Regions from separate parts of the Mesorhizobium sp. WSM4808 genome, predicted to be linked through region 1. Evidence: predicted binding sites of a transcription regulator. Region 1 holds the regulator's gene; the other holds the start of a gene.
What was found. Region 1 encodes LexA, which represses DNA repair genes until DNA is damaged. Its sites were predicted from a motif close to TGTTCNNNNTGTGTTCNG; they were not measured.
Positions count from the first base shown of each region.

Region 2: a site for LexA is predicted at 1,538-1,555, ahead of AC0L2U_RS14450 (DNA recombination protein RmuC). Genes of this name have one in related genera too.

Region 1 covers NZ_JBVVQX010000009.1:92,387-97,824, reverse strand. The annotation lists gene kynA (tryptophan 2,3-dioxygenase) at 1-232, shown strand, start outside; gene kynU (kynureninase) at 304-1,551, shown strand; gene lexA (transcriptional repressor LexA) at 1,961-2,701, shown strand; gene AC0L2U_RS17825 (ComEC/Rec2 family competence protein) at 2,695-5,157, opposite strand; gene gltX (glutamate--tRNA ligase) at 5,260-5,438, shown strand, end outside.
Region 2 covers NZ_JBVVQX010000007.1:60,297-65,734, forward strand. The annotation lists gene AC0L2U_RS14445 (GFA family protein) at 1-213, shown strand, start outside; gene AC0L2U_RS14450 (DNA recombination protein RmuC) at 234-1,505, opposite strand; gene def (peptide deformylase) at 1,609-2,139, shown strand; gene fmt (methionyl-tRNA formyltransferase) at 2,145-3,098, shown strand; gene AC0L2U_RS14465 (GNAT family N-acetyltransferase) at 3,095-3,601, shown strand; gene truA (tRNA pseudouridine(38-40) synthase TruA) at 3,625-4,395, shown strand; gene AC0L2U_RS14475 (transporter) at 4,362-4,997, opposite strand; gene dapE (succinyl-diaminopimelate desuccinylase) at 5,003-5,438, opposite strand, start outside.

The DNA of each region.
Region 1 (5,438 bases):
GCAAACCATTTACCGCGATCCGCAGCGCTACTGGATGTTCTACGAACTGGCAGAGAAGCTGGTCGACTTCGAGGATTATTTCCGCCGCTGGCGCTTCAACCACGTCACCACGGTTGAGCGCATCATCGGTCTGAAACGCGGCACCGGCGGCACGTCGGGTGCTTCGTATCTGAAGAAGATGCTCGAGGTGGTGCTGTTCCCGGAACTGTGGACGGTCCGCACCCGGCTCTGACATCGTCGAAATGAAAACAGCGACGCGCGGCGGCGGAACACCCTTCGCGAACAACCGGGGACTGACTGACCATGAGTGGATTTCCTGATCTCGCCGCAGTCGAAGCGATGGATGCCACAGATCCGCTGCGGGCCATGCGCGACCGTTTCATTCTGCCGGAGGGGGTGATCTATCTCGACGGCAATTCACTGGGGGCAGCGTCTCATGCCGTTTTCGGCGAGCTGCAGCAGGCGGCAACCCAGGAATGGGCCCAGGACCTCATCCGAGCCTGGAATACGGCCGGATGGTTCGAGATGCCGATCGAACTCGGCGATCAACTCGGACGCCTGATTGGAGCCGCGGCCGGCCAGACCGTCGTCTGCGACACGACGTCGACCAACATCTACAAGGTGCTGCATGCGGCGCTGGAGATGCGGCCGGGCCGGTCGGTCATCGTCGCCGAGGGTGACAGTTTCCCCACCGACCTGTACATCGCCGAAGGGGTGGCCTCGACACGGGACGGCGTCCTGCTGCGCCTCGCGGGCGTCGACGCGCCCACCATCGAAGAGCTGATCGACGAAAACGTCGCGGTGGTGCTGGTCAACCACGTCAACTACAAATCGGGTGAACTGCGCGACATGGCGGCGCTGACGCGCAAGGCTCATGCGGCCGGAGCGCTGATCGTCTGGGATCTATGCCACACCGCCGGCGCCCTGCCCGTCGAGCTCGATCAGGCAAATGCCGATTTCGCCATCGGCTGCACTTACAAGTACCTCAACGGCGGTCCGGGCGCACCGGCCTTCATCTATGCCGCGCAGCGCCATCACGGCGATATCAGCCAGCCGCTCAGCGGCTGGTGGGGCCATGCGCGGCCCTTTGCCTTCGAACGGGGGTATGTTGCCGGCACCGGTATCCGCCGCTTTCTGTGCGGCACCCAGCCGGTCCTGTCGATGCGGGCGCTCAAAGGCGCGCTTGTCATCTGGAACGACGTCGACATGGCGGCATTGCGAAAAAAGAGCGTCGCGCTGACGGAACTGTTCATCCAGCTCGTCGAAGCAAAGTGCGGCGCCTATGGCCTCACGCTGGAGACCACCCGCGACGCGACCAGGCGCGGCAGCCAGGTGTCGTTCCTTCACGATCACGGCTATCAAATCATGCGGGCGCTGATCGAGCGCGGCGTCATCGGTGATTTTCGCGCGCCATCGACCATCCGTTTCGGCTTCACGCCGCTCTATGTCGGCTACAAGGATGTGTGGCTGGCGGTTGAGGTGCTGGAGGATATTCTGCGCACGGGCGCATGGAAGGACCAGCGTTTCGCCGTCAAGGAAGCCGTTACCTGACGCAACGATCTCCGCGATTTGCCGTCGCCGCCCTCACTGCCCGGCGGATGACGGAGGGCTGAATTCCAGCCACAAATGCCAACAGACGTTGGCGTTTTGGCTCCGTTTCGTTCACGGCAAACGAACGTCCGAAGATTGATAGCGTCCCTTGTGGAGGTCGATCGGCAGATGATGCCAAGCCTTGGGTCGAGGATGAGCCACAGGGTCATTAACCATAATGATTTCAATGTGAGCAGGCGCATTGCCGTGGTTGGCGCCTGTCGATCGCGACCCGCTGGCAAGCCCAAATAATTTCAGCAGCCTTAACAAATTCATTAAACTTTAAACGGTTGCAGAACACAACTGGAACAGATAGTGTTTGTTCTGGGTTTGTTTTTCGATTCTGGTTTCAGGTAATCTGGGGGCCGCCATGCTGACACGCAAGCAACATGAACTGCTGATGTTCATCCATGAACGCCTGAAGGAGAGCGGCATTCCGCCATCCTTCGACGAGATGAAGGAGGCGCTCGACCTTGCCTCCAAATCCGGGATTCATCGGCTGATCACCGCACTTGAGGAGCGCGGCTTTATTCGCCGGTTGCCCAACCGGGCACGCGCGCTGGAAGTGCTGCGATTGCCGGACTCGATCGCGCCCGGCCTCAACGCGGCAAAGAAGTTTTCGCCAAGCGTCATCCAGGGCAGTCTCGGTCAGGGTGGTGCCCTTGGCCGGCAGATCAAGCCGGCGCCTTCGCGGATGCCCTCGCCCGGCAATGATGACGATGCGGTCTCCGCCGTGTCGATCCCGGTCATGGGCCGTATCGCCGCCGGTGTGCCGATCGATGCCATCCAGCATCAGACGCATTCGATCTCGGTGCCGCCGGACATGATCATGGGCGGTGCCCACTATGCGCTGGAGGTCAAGGGCGACTCGATGATCGAGGCCGGTATCTTCGACGGCGACACCGTCATCATCCGCAATGCCGACACGGCGAACCCCGGCGAGATCATCGTGGCGCTGGTCGATGAAGAGGAAGCGACGCTGAAGCGGTTCCGCCGCAAGGGCGCTTCGATTGCTCTCGAAGCCGCCAATCCAGCCTATGAAACCCGTATTTTCGGGCCGGACAGGGTCAAGGTGCAAGGCAAGCTCGTTGGCCTGATCCGCCGCTACTGAGGCGGCTGCGTTTCAGCCACTGGCTTCTCGGGTCTCTTGAAGGGTGGCAGCCCCCTCGCCTCGCGCGAGAATTTGCGTTGCGCATGCCAGGGCCGGTATGGGCTGTCCACGGCGAAGCTGATCGTCGCCGGCGTGGTCGCCGATTGGCGATCGAAGAAGATCGCGGCACTGCCTTTGCGAGCCAGTTGCCGCTTGGTGATGACGAGAACCAGCGGGTTGTGACAGGCGTCATACGCGGTGGCGTCATTGATGACGATCAGCTCGGCGAAACCGCAGGCTTTCCAGGTGTCCTTGCGGTCCTCGACATAGGCAATGATCGCACCGGACGTGTGCCTGGCCACGCAGACGCCTGAGGTGCAATAGAACGGCGATCCCGGCGGTAGCTCAACGGCATCCGCGACGTCGAATTGCCCGTCGCCCTTGTCGAACACCTCCGGCACGACGATGGTTTCGGATATTAGTGCGCGTTTCCAGTTGTCGACGGTGAATTCGTTCGGCCGAGCGCGGCTGACGGCGAGTTCGCCACCGCCGATCGGCAAGGCAACCAGTCGGGCGTCCTCCGAGATCAGCACATCCGGCGTGCGCGTATCCGAGACGGTCAGCAAGCCTGCCAGCGCGAATGGCAGAGCAGCGAGCCGCAGCCAAGTTGTCGCCATTGTCGCGATGACTAGGGCAATTGTCACCAGCAGGACAGATTGCTGCGAAATCAGCCCAACCGCATCGACAGGCGAACGTTCGGAGATCCAACCCGATATGGCGATCATCACCGTCAGACCCTTGCCCATCAGGTAGAGGGCCGGCCAATCCAATCCGAAAGGCATCAGCAGCGCGCTTGCGACAGCCAGGAACATGACGACGGTGACGATCGGCATAACCGCCAGATTGGCGAACAGGCTGAGCGGCGACACACGCTGAAAATGCCAGATGGCAAACAGCGTCGTGGCGCTGCCGGCGATGATGGAGGTCATGGCAAGGCCGGTTGCCGCGAGCACGAACTTTCGCGTCAGGAAACCGGGCATGGATCGCTTTGGGGGCGGCGGTCTTGCTTTTCCCGCGCGGTGAACGGCCCAGCCGGCATAGGCGCCGACCAGAGCCGCGGTCGCGGCGAACGACATCTGAAAACTCGGGCCGACCACCTCATGCGGCGACACCACGATGACGGCGATCGCCGAGATCGCCAGATTGCGCATGGTGAGTGCTGCTCGATCGAACAGCACGGCAATCAGCATCACCGCCAGCATGATGAAGCTGCGCTCGGCGGCAACGACGACTCCAGAGATGATGAGATAGGCCGCGATCGAGAACAGTGCGGCGACGGCGGCATACTTCTTGACCGGGCGACGCGCGGAAAAGTCGGGAAACAACGCGAAGGCGCCGCGCAGCAAGCCCATGATGGTGCCTGCGACCAGCGCCATGTGCAGTCCCGAAATCGAGATGATGTGGTAGATGCCGGTACGTCGCATCGCCTCATTGATGTCATCGGGAATGCCGGCGCGCACGCCGACGATCAGCGCCGCGGCGATCTCGCCTTCGGCGCCGCCGACGCTCGCCCTGATATGGTCGGCGATGGCCTCGCGGGCATTTTCCACGCTAGAGGAAATTCGGGCCGGCAGCGACATGTCGCCACCATCGCTGACGACAAGCTTGGGGTTGCCGAGAAAGAACCCGCTGCCGCCGATGCCGGCAAAATAGCTGTCGAAGGAGAAATCATAGCTGTCCGGCCGCACCGGCCCGGTCGGCGGCAAAAGCTTGGCATATCCAGTGATGAGGGAGCCTGCGGTCACGTCAGCCGGGATCTTGCGTGCCGAAAGCCGCACCCGTTCCGGCGCATAGCGCAGTTTCGGTCTTGCGGTCGATGTCACGTCGATGGTCAGCCGGATACGGCCAGTTTCCATCCGGTCGAGCGAGACGACGCGGCCGGTTACCTGCGTCGAGATTTCCGAGCCCAACATTTGTGTGCCCGCACGCCACGTCTCGACCTTGGCAGCAAGCAGTCCTAGGGCGCACAAAAGCGCCGCCATGAAACACAGATGGGTCTTTGGCCATGAGCGCGAGACCAGCGCACAGATCCCCGTCAAGATGACAACCGCGACAGGTCTCGCAAAGTCGGGTTCAGCCGTCAGCGAAAAATAGCCGATCGCTCCGATCGCCAGGCAGACCGGCACCAGCAGGAAGGCCACGCCCCGGTCGAGTTCCAGGCTCGCCGCCGTGTTCACGCTGTGGCGCAGGCGAGGCAGTGATGTCAGGCTGATTTGCCGGCGCACGCGAACGATCCTGCCGGTTTCGGCAACAGGAACAGAGGCGGCGACATCCGCTTGCAAGGGCGCCTTGCCGGGATCCGGCACAAGGGGCGATGGCGGCGGTAATGGGGCTGGCCGAGGCGCAAACAGGGACCGTTCGCTGACGCCGATGGCAGCGTCCTCGCCCTGATCCGAGCCCCAGCCTCGTCCAGCCATCGGGTCTGCCCCTTGCGCCCTCGACACCCTATGCTACATGAACGCCGGGCGCGCGAAAGCCCGCGCAACCGCACCCCGCTTCAGATGGTTTCCGAGAGTTCCATGTCCGACAAGGTCGTCACCCGTTTTGCCCCTTCGCCCACCGGCTATCTGCACATAGGCGGCGCGCGCACGGCGCTGTTCAACTGGCTGTATGCGAAGCACACTGGCGGCACGATGCTGCTGCGCATCGAGGACACCGACCGCGAACGCTCCAATGAAGCCGCGACGGCTGCCATCCT
Region 2 (5,438 bases), on a different contig from region 1:
GCGAGCGGCGCCAAGCGCACCCAGGCCTTTTGCGCTGACTGCGGCTCGCATCTTTACGCCACGTCTGTCGGCGATGGCCCCAAGGTCTATGGGATTCGCGTGGGGACCGCGCGGCAGCGCCAGGATTTGATTCCAACACAGCAGAAATGGCACCGCTCGGCGCTGCACTGGCTGCCTGAATTTCAGGGCATGACCACGTTGGAGGAGCAATAGCGCCGGTCCGGCACCGCGCCTCAATCGTCGCCTTCGACGACCCTCAGCCTGAGCTGCCCGGTTTTCGAATCGGCAACGCGCGCGCCAGTATCGACCTTCGCGGCGGGAGCCCGTGACGCTGCGTCCGCGGCGGCATCGCCGTCGGGCTGTGCGCCGAACTCCAGCGCTTCGATCTTCTGGCCGCGCTTGGTGACCTTCGACGTCGAAACCAGGATGTCGTCGATGTCCTTGGCCGACTGGCCGAAATGGACCTGCAGCTTGCGCACCCGCTCATCGACACGCGCGACATCCTCCATCAGCCGAATGACCTCGCCCTGGATCAGGTGCGCCTGTTCGCGCATGCGGGCATCCTTGAGGATCGCCTGGATGACCTGGATCGACAGCATCAGCAGCGACGGCGAGACGATGACGATGCGGGCACGGTGCGCCTTGTGGATGATCGCCTCGAAATTCTCGTGGATCTCGGCGAACACCGATTCCGAGGGCACGAACATGAAGGCGGTGTCCTGCGTCTCGCCCTGGATCAGGTATTTTTCCGAGATATCGCGGACATGGATCTCGATGTCGCGGCGGAAGGCCTGCGAGGCGGCCTTCTGCAGGTCGGCGCCATCGGCGGCGCGGATGGCATTCCAGGCTTCGAGCGGAAACTTGGCGTCGATGGCCAGCGACGGTGCGCCGTTCGGCATCTTCACCAGGCAGTCAGGACGGCTGCCGTTCGACAGCGTCGCCTGGAATTCATAGGCGCCGTGCGGCAGGCCGTCGGCGACGATCGCCTCCATGCGCGACTGGCCGAAGGCGCCGCGCGTCTGCTTGTTGGAGAGGATCGCCTGCAGCTGCACCACCTGGCCGGCGAGCGACTGGATGTTGCCCTGCGCGACATCGATGATGGCCAGCCGCTCCTGCAATTTGGCCAGACTCTCGTGCGTGGATTTGGTCTGCTCGGTCATGGTCTGGCCGAGCCGGCCGGTCATGGCGTCGAGGCGCTGGCCGATCGATTGCGTCAGCTCCGCCTGCCGTGCGCCGAACACTTCGGCGATGGCGCCCATACGACCCTGCATTTCGGCCTGGCTTTGCAGAATGCCGGCCATCCGCACTTCCGCATCGCGGGCATGATCGGCGGCTTCCGCAGCCGCGACGGCGCGAGCCTTCGCCGACCGCCACAGCGCAATGACCAGCGCCACGAACAGGGCCAGAAACAGCAAAGCGCCGAAGGCCAGCGCATGGCCGAGCGTGACGGTTGTGGCGCCAAGCCGGGCGACAGGTTCGGAAAGGATGGTGCTCAAATCATTCATGTGGACAGCATAAACGATTCGCGCTGCCGGCACAGATCAAAACGTGAACGAGCCTCCAGCCTACCGGTTGACGCTTTTCTCTGGAGGTCTTAGGTGGAACGCCATGCCGATCAAGCCGCTCATCATCCTTCCCGACCCCATCCTGCGCCAGGTTTCCAAGCCCGTGGAGCGTGTCGACGCGCCTTTGCGCAGATTAGCCGACGACATGCTGGCGACCATGTATGACGCGCCGGGTATCGGGCTGGCGGCGATCCAGATCGGCGAACCGCTGCGCTTACTGGTGGTCGATCTGGCCAAGGAAGACGAGACGCCGGCGCCGCATGTCTTCATCAACCCGGAAATCCTGGAGAGCGCCGACGCGCGCTCGGTCTATGAGGAAGGCTGCCTGTCGATCCCGGATTATTACGCCGAGGTCGAACGCCCGGCCGCCGTGCGGGTCAAATATCTCGACCGCGACGGCAAATTGCAGGAGATGGAGGCCGAAGGCCTGATGGCGACCTGCCTGCAGCATGAGATCGACCACCTCAATGGCGTCCTGTTTATCGACCACATCTCGAAGCTGAAGCGCGACATGGTGGTGAAGAAATTCAAGAAGCTCGCCAGGGACAAGGCGCCGGGCAAGCTGGCGGGATAGGGGCCATGCCCCTTCGCGTCATCTTCATGGGTACGCCGGAGTTTTCGGTGCCGACTTTGCGCGCGATCGCCGAGGCTGGCCATGAGATATCAGCCGTCTATACCCAGCCGCCGCGCGCCGCAGGACGGCGCGGGCTGGAGTTGACGCCATCGCCGGTGCAGCGCGAGGCGGAGCGGCTGGGCATTGAAGTCCGGGCGCCGGTTTCGCTCAAGGGCGAGGCCGAGCAGGCCGCTTTCCGTGCCTTGCAGGCCGATGTCGCCGTGGTCGTCGCCTATGGCTTGCTGCTGCCGAAGGCGGTTCTCGAGGCGACCCGGCTCGGCTGCATCAACGGCCATGCCTCGCTTCTGCCGCGCTGGCGCGGTGCCGCGCCGATCCAGCGCGCCATCATGGCCGGCGACCTGGAAAGCGGCATGATGGTGATGCGCATGGAAGAGGGGCTGGACACCGGCCCGGTGGGGCTGGTTGAAAAATGCGCCATCGAACCCGATATGACAGCCGGCGATCTGCATGATCGGTTGATGAGTGTCGGTGCTGCCTTGATGGTGGAAGCGCTGGCGCGACTGGAAAGGAATACCCTGACATTCACCACACAAGCTGTTGATGGGGTGACCTACGCCAAGAAAATCGATAAATCCGAGACTCGCGTGGACTGGACTCGCTCAGCAAGTGAGGTCCACAATCATATTCGCGGCCTGTCGCCCTTTCCCGGCGCCTGGTCGGAGATAGGAATTGGCGGCCGTCAGGAGCGGCTGAAACTGCTTCGCTCGACGCTGTCGCAAGGCCTGCCGCTTTGGGAAGAGTTGGGCGAGTCGGGAGGAATTCTCGATGACCGGCTGACGGTCGCCTGCGGGGCAGGCGCGATCAGGCTGGTCGAAGTTCAACGCGCGGGCGGAAAGCCCGCTGCCGCGTCGGAGTTCCTGCGCGGGGCCAAGATCGAAAAAGGACTGAAATTCTCATGAGCATGATGTCGATACGCGCGGCAACGCCGCGGGATCGCGAGGCCATCCGCCTCGTCGACGAACACGCTTTCGGCCAGCAGGCGGAGGCCGGTCTGGTCGACGCGCTGGTGACCGGCGGCGACGCTGTTGCCGAACTGGTGGCGGAAGAGGACGGCCAGGTGGTCGGCCACATCCTGTTTTCGCGGCTGTTCGTCCAGAATGGCGGCAAGACTTTCGCGGCCGTGGCGCTGGCACCGCTGGCGGTGGAGCCCTCGTTCCATGGCAGCGGCATCGGCGGCGCGCTGATCCGCGAGGCGCATATCCGCCTCAGGGATGCCGGCGAAACGCTGGCCGTGGTGCTCGGCGACCCCATCTATTACGGGCGTTTCGGATATAGCCACACGCGTGCCGAGAACTTCGAGAGCGAATACCAGGGCGAAGCGCTGCAGGCGCTGGCCTGGGGCGACGCGCCTGAGGCCGGCAGGCTGGTCTACGCCTCCGCCTTCACCGCTCTCGCCGCGTAGGCGAGAGCGTATAGCCGCCCGGCATGCCGCGTTTTCGCCTCGACATCGAATATGATGGCGACCTGTTTGCCGGCTGGCAGCACCAGGCGGATCAGCCTTCGGTGCAACAGGCGATCGAGCGGGCGATCGAAAAATTCTGCGGCGAAGCGATCCGGCTGCGCGCCGCCGGCCGCACCGATGCCCGCGTCCATGCGACCGCGCAGGTGGCGCATGCCGACCTCGCCAAGGCGTGGCCGGGCGACAAGGTGCGCGATGCAGTCAACGCCCATCTGCAGGCGGCCGGGGCGCGCATCGCCATCCTGAAAGCGACGGTCGTCTCCGACAGCTTCGACGCCCGCTTCTCGGCCATCGGCCGCCACTATCTCTACCGCATCCTGAACCGCCGTGCCCCGGCCGCGCTCGACAAGGGCAAGGTGTGGTGGGTGCCGAAGCGGCTCGACGCCGGCGCCATGCACGAAGCGGCGAAAGTCCTGCTGGGACGGCATGATTTCACCACCTTCCGCTCAACCCAGTGCCAGGCCAACAGCCCGATCAGGACGCTGGAACGGCTCGATGTGAGCCGACAGGGCGACATGATCGAGGTCAGGGCTTCGGCGCGCTCATTCCTGCACAATCAGGTACGTTCGATGGTCGGCTCGCTCAAGCGCGTCGGCGACGGCGGCTGGACTGCGGCCGACCTGAAAACGGCGCTCGAGGCGCACGACCGCGCCGCCTGCGGCCAAGTGGCGCCGCCCGACGGGCTGTTTCTCACCGGTGTCGATTATCCAGTCGAGACGAGCCCGGACAGGCTCTGAACTCCGGCATCGTCCGGCACGGTGATGCCGAGCAGCGTCTGCAGGCCGAACAGCACCAGCAGCGAGGCGATGAACATGCCGACGAAAACGGCGGTGCCGACCGATGCGCCCCTGCCGATCGTGGCGTTGGTCATGCGCCAGGTCAGCACCATCGACAGGGCAAACAGGAACAGCGACACAAGGCTCGCAGCCTGGCTTGCGGACGACAGGAAAAGCCGGATCAGCGCCGAGGGCAGCATCAGCCAGGCGGTGATGGCCGAAGCCCAGTTGCTGGCGACGACGTAGTGGACGAAGCGGCCGCCTATGCCGGCGCGCGGCGCGATCAGGGCGAGCGCAATCAGCGGCAGCACCCAGGAGCCGATGTCGACCGTCGCCAGGCGCACCAGCATGCTGAAGCGGCCCGCGAAGGCGTCGGGATCGCCGATTTCGTTGGCGATGCCGACCCAGCCGACGATCAGCGCCGGTGCAGCAACGACAATGGCGAAGAAGGAATTCCAGAAGCCGTCGGCCGACAGGTCGAGCAGGCGCAGGCCGTCGGCCTTACCGAGCATCAATCGCCAGGCGCCCGTCAGCGAAGCTTGGGTTTCGTCCGCCGAAAGCATGCTGTTCAGCCCTGTCCGAACCAGTCTTCTATGAAGCGCTGGTAGATTTGCGTCAGCGTTTCCAAATCGGCAATGGCGACGCGCTCGTCCACCATATGCATTGTCTTGCCGACCAGCCCGAACTCGACCACCGGACAATAGTCCTTGATGAAACGCGCGTCGGACGTTCCACCGGAGGTCGACAGCGTCGGCTCCTTGCCGACCGCCGACTTGATCGAGCGGCGCAGCGTCTCGATCAGCCTGTCGTCGCGGGTCAGGAAGACATGGCTCGGCCGGTCGCGCCAGACGAGCTCGTAGTCGACCGGCGTCTTCTTGCCCTGCCGGTACTTCCTGCGCCTGGCCGCCTGGTCGAGCCGGTTGTGGATCTCGGCCTGCAGGGTCTCGTCCGTCCAGGTGTCGTTGAAGCGGATGTTGAAGGTCGCGGTCGCTTTGGCCGCAATG